2 regions of the Pseudarthrobacter sp. 01T43 genome follow, and region 1 is predicted to be linked to the other one. Evidence: predicted binding sites of a transcription regulator. Region 1 holds the regulator's gene; the other holds the start of a gene.
What was found. Region 1 encodes HrcA, which represses chaperone genes, less so after heat shock. Its sites were predicted from a motif close to TTNGCACTCGNNNNNNNCGAGTGCNAA; they were not measured.
Positions count from the first base shown of each region.

Region 2: a site for HrcA is predicted at 2,441-2,467, ahead of AC1DIM_RS06115 (FmdB family zinc ribbon protein). Genes of this name have one in related genera too.

Region 1 is NZ_JBFTPV010000002.1:284,944-289,150, reverse strand. It holds gene AC1DIM_RS02950 (16S rRNA (uracil(1498)-N(3))-methyltransferase) at 1-720, opposite strand, end outside; gene dnaJ (molecular chaperone DnaJ) at 723-1,850, opposite strand; gene hrcA (heat-inducible transcriptional repressor HrcA) at 1,926-2,939, opposite strand; gene AC1DIM_RS02935 (DUF3097 domain-containing protein) at 3,112-3,960, shown strand; gene AC1DIM_RS02930 (DUF4870 domain-containing protein) at 4,107-4,207, shown strand, end outside.
Region 2 is NZ_JBFTPV010000004.1:82,215-86,421, forward strand. It holds gene AC1DIM_RS06105 (AAA family ATPase) at 1-1,175, shown strand, start outside; gene cpaB (Flp pilus assembly protein CpaB) at 1,192-1,938, opposite strand; gene AC1DIM_RS06115 (FmdB family zinc ribbon protein) at 2,112-2,378, opposite strand; gene AC1DIM_RS06120 (5-formyltetrahydrofolate cyclo-ligase) at 2,514-3,134, opposite strand; gene galU (UTP--glucose-1-phosphate uridylyltransferase GalU) at 3,243-4,148, shown strand; gene AC1DIM_RS06130 (GNAT family N-acetyltransferase) at 4,154-4,207, shown strand, end outside.

The sequences.
Region 1 (4,207 bases):
AGTGGAGGACCTCAGGACATGGTTGCCCAGGAGTGCCGTCACGGCACCGGCACCGCAGAGCCTGGTGACTTCGCGGGGACTGATCCCACCCTCCGGACCGACGATGAGCAGGACTTCCCGGTGACCCAAGGCCGCCGGCGCGGCGGCCTGCCATGCCTCCAGCACGGACCGTAGCGGCCGCACAGCGTCTTCGTGGAGGATTACGGCAAGGTCCGCGGCTGCCACGGCGGCAACCAGGCCGGGGGTTTCGACGGCGGCGCGCACCTCGGGAATCCAGGCGCGCCGTGCCTGCTTGGCTGCTGCCGTGACCACGGACTGCCATTTGGCATGGGCTTTCACGGCGCGCTCACCCTTCCAGCGCACGATCGAACGTTCCGACTGCCAGGGCACCACGGCGTCGATCCCCAATTCCGTGGCGGTTTCCACGGCGAGCTCATCACGGTCGCCCTTGGCCAGGGCCTGGACCAGGACCAGCCGGATGTCAGGCTGTTGTTCCACAGCCAGTTCGGCGCATTCAACGGTGAGTTCGGCGGGTGATGCCGCAACAACCGTTCCCGTCAGCCGTTTACCGGCGCCGTCGGCAATGTCCACGGACTCCCCGGGCGTCAATCGCTTGACTGTTACCGCATGGCGCGCTTCGGGGCCCTGAAGGGTATAACGGGCACCGGGAACCAACTGGTCCAGTGACCCGGCTCCGCTGAAGAAGACGGGGTTGCTCACAGCTACAGGTTACCGAGCCGGTCCCGCAGCTTGGCGAAGACCCCACCGCTGGCCGTCAGCTTGCCCTCGGTGAACTGTTCGCCGCGCAACTTTGCCAATTGCCGCAGGAGGTCCTCCTGAGCGGGATCGAGTTTCGCCGGCGTCTCCACCTGCAGGTGGACCAGCAGGTCACCGCGGCCATAGCCCCGGAGGTGGGTGACGCCCAGGCCGCGGAGGGTGATGACCTCGCCGGCCTGGGTCCCGGCTTTGACGTCGATTTCCTGAAGTCCATCGAAGGTTTCCAGCGACATTTCGGTGCCCAGGGCAGCTGCAGTCATAGGAATGTGGAGCGTCGCGTGCAGGTCATCGCCGTCCCGGACGTAGGTGGGATCGTTGTTGACCCGGATCTCGACGTAAAGGTCACCGGAAGGTCCGCCGGCAGGGCCGGCTTCGCCTTGCCCGGACAGCTGGATCCGGGTACCGGTTGCGACGCCGGCGGGCACCTTGATGGTGAGTGACCGGCGGCTGCGAATGCGGCCCTGGCCGTTGCATTCGTTGCATGGATCCTTGATGACAGAGCCGAAGCCTTCGCAGCTGCCGCAGGGAGCCGCCGTCATGACCTGGCCAAGGATGGAACGTACGGCCCGCTGGACCTGGCCGCTGCCGCCGCAGATATCGCAGCGCTCGGGGTGGCTGCCTTCGCGGCAGCACGAGCCGTTGCAGGTGGGACAGGTGACGGCGGTATCCACCTCAAGCTTGCGGTTGACGCCGAACACGGCGTCGCGCAGTTCGATCCGGACGCTGATGAGGGCGTCCTGGCCGCGGCGGACCCGGGACGCCGGACCCGAGGATCCGCCGGCCCCAAAGAACGTATCGAAGATGTCCTGGAACGCGAAGCCCTGGCCGGCATAACTGCCACCGCCGAAGCCATTGTCGGTGCCGTTCTCATTGCCTGTGGTGTCATAGACGCGGCGCTTCTGGGGGTCCGAAAGTACCTCGTAGGCATGGGTAACGGCCTTGAAGCGGTCCGACGCATCGTCCCCGGGATTAACGTCCGGGTGAAGGGTGCGGGCCAGCTTGCGGTAGGCCTTCTTGATCTCTTCTCCGGTGGCTTCCGGCGAGACTCCGAGGACGTCGTAGTGGCTGCTCAAAGTTCGTATCTCTTCCCTGTTGTACTTCCGGCAGCGAGGCTGCCGGCACTGCTCTTGGTGCCTGGACCGTTGTTGTTACGGACCCAGAATTCTTGAAAGATAGCGGGCTACTGCCCTGACGGCGGCCATGGTGGTGGGATAGTCCATCCGGGTGGGACCCAGGACGCCAACCTTGGCCGTGCTGTCAGGTCCGTAGGCCGTGGCGACCACCGAGGCTTCGGCCAGTCCGTCGTAGGGGTTTTCCCGGCCGATACTCACTGTCACACCCCGCGGGTCCTGCGCCATGTCACTGAGGAGGCGGAGGAGGACCACCTGTTCCTCGAGGGCCTCCAGCACAGGACCGATGCTGAGCGGGAAATCCACGTTGGACCTGGCCAGGTTCGCAGTGCCGGCCATCACCATGCGGTCCTCACGGCTGCTATGGGCGAGCGTTTCGAGCCCTTGAGCCAACGCCTGGGCAGCTGCCCGCTGTCCTGGCGCGACGGAGGAAACCACTCCCGGCAGTGACTGGGCCAACCGGCTGAGCGGCGTGCCCGCCAGCGAGCCGAGGAAATGCGTCCGCAAAGCGGCGATAGTGTCCTCACCGAGGTCCTGGCCGACGTCTATCACGCGCTGTTCCACCTTGCCGGTGGTGGCGATGAGCACCAGAAGGACCTGGCGTGGCGCCAGCAGGACAAACTCGATGTGGCGGATGGTGGCCCGGCTCAAATGCGGGTACTGCACCACGGCCACCTGGTTGGTCAGTTGGGACAGGAGCCTGACGGTCCTGTCCAGGGCATCATCCAAGTCGTCCGCGCCCTCAAGGAGCGACTGGATGGCCTTCTTCTCCGCCGGAGAGAGCGGCTTGACCGCCGAAATCTGATCCACAAACAGCCGGTAGCCCTTGTCAGTGGGGATCCTGCCCGCGCTGGTATGCGGAGCGGTGATCAGGCCCTCGTCTTCCAGGGCAGCCATGTCATTGCGGATGGTTGCGCTGGAAACGCCGAGGTGGTGGCGTTCAACCAAGGCTTTGGAACCCACGGGCTCGCGGGAGTGCACGTAGTCCTCCACAATGGCCCGCAGCACTTCAAGTTTGCGCGGCTCGCTCACACTCCACCTCCATCCACGGTTGCGCCTCATTGTTCACGGCAATGGTCACGGCTCGTTAGCACTCGACATGCCTAAGTGCTAACAGTCTAATATGACTCACCCCGTTGTTAGCATTGGTACCGCTCCGGGCGAACATTCCGGGGCACGATCTAGCACAAGGCGGAATCAATCCATGCAGTACCAGAACTGGGGTCCGCAGGAGATCACCGCGCCCGTCCGGAGCGAACTCCCCGAGGTTGCAGTGGAACGCGGCATGGTCCTCGAAGACGCACAGTCCGGCTGGGTAGGAGCAGTGACCCGGGTGGAGAAGTCCGGCGGCATGCATGTGGTTGCCCTCGAAGACCGGCGGGGCAAGTCGCGTTCGTTCAAGCTTGGATTCGGGTTCCTTTTGGAAGGCCAGCCCATCAGGCTCATGCCCCCGGCGCCCAGGCAGAGCGCGGCCGCGCCCGCCGGCCGGACGGCGTCCGGCTCTGTCCGCGTGGCGGGCCAGCGTGCCCAGGTGGCCAAGGCGAGCAGGATCTGGGTGGAGGGAAAGCACGACGCCGAACTCGTGGAAAAGGTCTGGGGTGACGATCTCCGGGTGGAAGGCATCGTCGTCGAGCCTTTGCATGGCATCGATGACCTCGCAGGGGCGGTGGCCGCCTTCGGTCCCGGGCCCAGCCGGCGGCTGGGGATCCTGGTGGATCACCTGGTGCCGGACTCCAAAGAGTGGCGCATCGCGGCCGGTGTGATGGCCTCCCCGGGCGCCGCCGGGAATGTGCTGATTGTCGGACACCCCTACGTTGATGTGTGGCAGGCAATCCGCCCCGCCGTGCTCGGCATCGAACGATGGCCTGTGGTGCCCCGTGGGCAGGACYGGAAAACCGGCATCCTGGCCGCCTTCGGCTGGCCGCACTCCACGAAGGAAGACATCGGGCTGGGCTGGCAGAAGCTGTTGGGTGCGGTCCGCAGCTACGCGGACCTGGAAGCGTCACTGCTCGGCCGGGTGGAGGAAGTCATTGACTTCCTGACGGCGCCATGACTCCGCGGGGCCCGTGAACGGCCCAAGGGCTGTCCCGACCGCGGCATTTGCCGCGTGACCCAGTATTCTTGGTACTGAAGAGGCTGTTGTCGCACCCGACCGGCATTCTCCAAACCAGCACCATTGCACTTTCGAAGGATGAAACCGTGGCACAAAACGCACGCGAGCACCGGGACGACCAAGGCCGTTCCGAGTACCAGGGCGTTCCCGCAAATGCGTTGCCCCTTACGGCCAGCGAAGACCGGCA
Region 2 (4,207 bases), on a different contig from region 1:
ACCGTGTGGTGCAGTTGGTCTTCGAACACGCAAGGCTGCGTTCCCGCACGTCCCTGGCGGTGGTGACTGCCAGCCTCCGGCACGCGGCACGGATCGGCGAGTCCATCCGGCTGCAACTGCCCAACCATCCCACGCTTGCCGGGTTCTTCGGCGGCGGTGATGAGTCCTTCCGGGTGGTTGACCTTGAGCGGGCGCAGGGCCTGGTCCGGGACCACATCATCTTCTCACCGGGCTTCGGCCGCACCCCCCACGGGCGGGCGCTGCACAACTTCGGTCCGCTGTCCGCTGAGGGCGGCCGCGAAAAATTCGCGCTGGCCATGACGCGTGCCCGGCGGTCGATCCACGTCCTGACATGCTTCCAGCCCGAAGACCTCGACCACACCCGGCTTTCGTACGGCGCCGTGGAACTCTACGAGCTCCTGAACCGGGAAATCGCAGGAAAGACGGACCTCGGCACTCCGGCGTCCCGGGCCGCCGCCAGCGAACAGGCACTCGGCGCTGATCCCCTGGTGGCTGACCTCGGCGACCGGCTGCGCGCCCGGGGTGCCCGCGTCTGGCACCAGTACGACGGTGTGATCGACGTAGTGGCTGCAGCTGACCCGCTGAGTACCATGGGGCAGGACGACGCAGATATCCCCTGGCCGGTGGCGATCGAATCCGACGGCACGGAACAGTACCGCACCATGAGCGTCCGCGAGCGGAGCCGCCTCCGCCCGCAACTGCTGGAACGGATGGGCTGGCGGTACATGCCGCTGTGGACCATAGAGGTCTTTACGGACCCGTCCACCTGCGCCGACCGGATCGCAGGCTACCTGGGCCTTGAGAATGTTGTGCCACCTGGACGCGGCACCGCCTCGGGAGGATTCTTTGATGAGGATTTGGACCCGCATCGCCTCGGAACGGCTGGAAACGACAGGAATGAAGACCAGGCCCGACGCCTGGAGAGGGAGGTTGTTGTGAACCCACAGAACCCCGGCCACGCCGGTACCGAAGGCGACGACCAGCCGGACACCACAGGCCATGACCAGGCGCCCGCACCGGAAACCCCGCAGACCGGTACCGCAGGAATTCTGCCGAACAAGGCCGCTGAGGACGATCCCCGGAACTGGGGCGACGGCACCGACGACGATCACGATGCCTGGCTGAAGGAGAACAAGCCGCCGCACTGGGGCTGATAGCCGTCACGGCGCGTCACCCTGCAGCGCTCTGAGGACCCACCAGGACAAAGAACAGTTTGCCCTGCGTGGATGCTCCAGCCAGGCGGGCGGCTTGTTCAGGGGCCGCTGCCACCACGATCAGCCCGTCCGTCTCGCCGGTGCCGAGCCACTGGCCCGTCTTCCCACCCTGCCCCGAAGTCCAGAGGACCGGCACGGAGGAAGCGAGCACTTCGGACGGGGAGTTTTGGTCGTAGCCGTTGGCGCCGGTCAGTACGACGTTAACCAACTGCCCGGGGGACACCAGCTGGATGGAGGATGGATCCGCCATCCGCAGCGGCACAGCCGCGGAACCGGGAGGCGTTCCGGTCAGGAGGCCGGGACCCAGCAGTTGGGAATCCGTCAACAGCTGTCCTTTCCGGAGTGGTGCTGCCAGTTGTTTGCCCGTGGCCTCGCTTGGGTTGGATATAAACCCGGGGCTTACCAGCTGCGGGGGAATCTTCACGGGCGCCAGGTCAGTGGCTGCCAATGCTGTTCCGGCGGGCAGGTCCCGTGCGGCGGCCAGCGTCGTGGCAGTGTCCGCGGGTGCGGGAGTGAGCTGATGGACGGTGATCCCGGCGGCAATGCACAGCAGGAGGGCGATGGCGAGGCGACGGTTCCGGCTCAGCCATAGGACAAGTCTGCGGCGGCCGGGGCGGCGAGTGTCTCGGGCCGCCAGACGGCGGCGGACGGCACTCGCGGGTGGGGCGGCTCCGCGTCTGGGGCGGAAGAGCGTGGCTGGCATGGCACCCACGCTATGTTCAGGAGACCTCGCCGCACAGCAGCTGAGGTGCCTATGTGGACAACTGTGCTGCCGGCGTCGGACGCGGCCTCAAACAGTGCCGCAACACCGTGTTCAGCGCAAGCGGATTAGTCCGTTGCTACGGACGGGTCCTTTACTGAAGGCAGCTAGTAGCGTCAGCTGGCTGCAGCTGCGGCGGCCGGGGCCGGTGCAGCTGCCGGGGCGGGAGCCGCCGCGGGTGCGGCAGAAACCGTGCTGCCTTTGGCATCGCGGGAGTCGGTCCGGTAAAAACCGGAGCCCTTGAAGACGACACCAACGCTGTTGAACTTCTTGCGCAAGGCTCCCTGGCACTCCGGGCATGACGTCAGGGTGCTGTCGGTAAACGACTGGAAAACGTCGAAGGCGTGGCCGCAATCCTTGCAGGCGTAGGCATAAGTGGGCACTGGTGATCCTCCTCTTGGGCAAACGAGAGGTCCTGCATTGCCTGGAACGAGCGGGTCGTTCATTAGCAGTCTCAGGGCCTGAGTGCCAATTCTATCACCTCAAACAAGCAGCTCTTGAGACTGCCGGAGCCCCGGTCATGCGGGAGTCGACAGCCGAACCAGCCCGGACGGGGTCAGGGCGACAGGGACCTTCCGGTCAAACGCTTCGGCGGGAATGCTTCCGGCTGGCAGCACTTCGCCATCGAACACGACGGCCGCGAGCGGAATGTCCAGCCCTTGGCTGGCCAGTGAGCCCAGGAGGACGTCGTAGTAGCCGCCCCCCTGGCCTATCCGGTTCCCGCTGAGATCAAGGGCCGTGGCGGGGATCAGGAGCCCGGACACGGAGGCCATGATGGAGAGGTCATGGCGCGGTCCGGCGGGTTCCAGCACGGGAGCAAACCGGCTGCGGATAAACTCCGCCCCGGGCGTCCAGCGGGTCCAGCTCAGTTGGCGATCCGGCTCGCAAACGGGGAGCAGGACTGTGTGGCCGCGGCGGTGAAGTTCGCTGATCAGCGGCAGTGTGGGCGGCTCAGGAACCACGCCCAGATAGGCGCAAAAGGTCGACGGCGTTGCGCCGGCCAGTTGGTCAGCCCACGTTGCCCCGTGGACGGCAAGCCCGGCACCGGCTGCGTCGCGCCGGCCAGGTTCCGTGGCCGCGCGTTGCTCCCGGTGGCGGGCCCGGATGCCTTCCTTGGCCGCCCTGTCGCGCTCGGACATACCGTTCCCTCTTCCACGTGACGTCTTGCAGATGTGCTGCCCTGCGGTATGCAGGATAGGGGCGCCCAGGAATTACTGAATGATCAGCCCCTCCGTTAGATTAGTCCAGTGACTACCTCTCAGCAGACTGTACGCAAAGCCGTTATCCCTGCAGCCGGCCTCGGCACCAGGTTCCTGCCGGCCACTAAGGCAATGCCCAAGGAAATGCTTCCGGTGGTGGACAAGCCTGCCATCCAGTACGTGGTTGAAGAGGCGGTCCACGTTGGTCTCAACGACATCCTGATGATCACGGGACGCAACAAGCGCGCCCTCGAGGACCACTTTGACAGGGTTCCTTCGCTGGAGGACACTCTGGAAGCCAAAGGCGACATGGCCAAGCTCGAGTCAATTCAGGCAGCCAGCAACCTTGGTGACATCCACTACGTCCGCCAAGGTGACCCCAACGGCCTGGGCCATGCGGTGCTTCGCGCAAAGCAGCACGTCGGCAACGAACCGTTCGCTGTCCTCCTCGGTGACGACCTGATCGATGCCCGGGATGAGCTCCTCAGCACCATGATCGACGTACAGGCCAAGACCGGCGGATCCGTGGTGGCCCTCATTGAGGTGGAGCCCTCCCAGATCAGTGCCTACGGGTGCGCCGACGTCCAGGCCATCGATGGTGAAGGCTACGTCAGGATCAACAAGCTCGTCGAAAAGCCCGACGTGGACGAGGCGCCCTCAAACCTGGCCGTCATTGGCCGCTACGTCCTCCACCCTGAAGTTTTCGAGGTGCTGGAGCGCACGGGCCCGGGCCGCGGCGGGGAAATCCAGCTGACGGACGCCCTGCAGGAACTGGCCGCCGGCGAGGGCGAGGGCTACGGCGTTTACGGGGTGGTCTTCCGCGGCCGCCGTTACGATACCGGTGACAAGCTCAGCTACCTCAAGGCCTGCGTCCAGCTTGCCATTGACAGCGAGGACCTCGGCCCCGGCCTTCGGGAGTGGCTGCCGGGCTTCACTGCCGGCCTCGCTAAATAGCTGCCGTGCGTCCCGGACCCATCTGGCCCACCACCCTGGAGTGCGGTGACCTGGTCCTG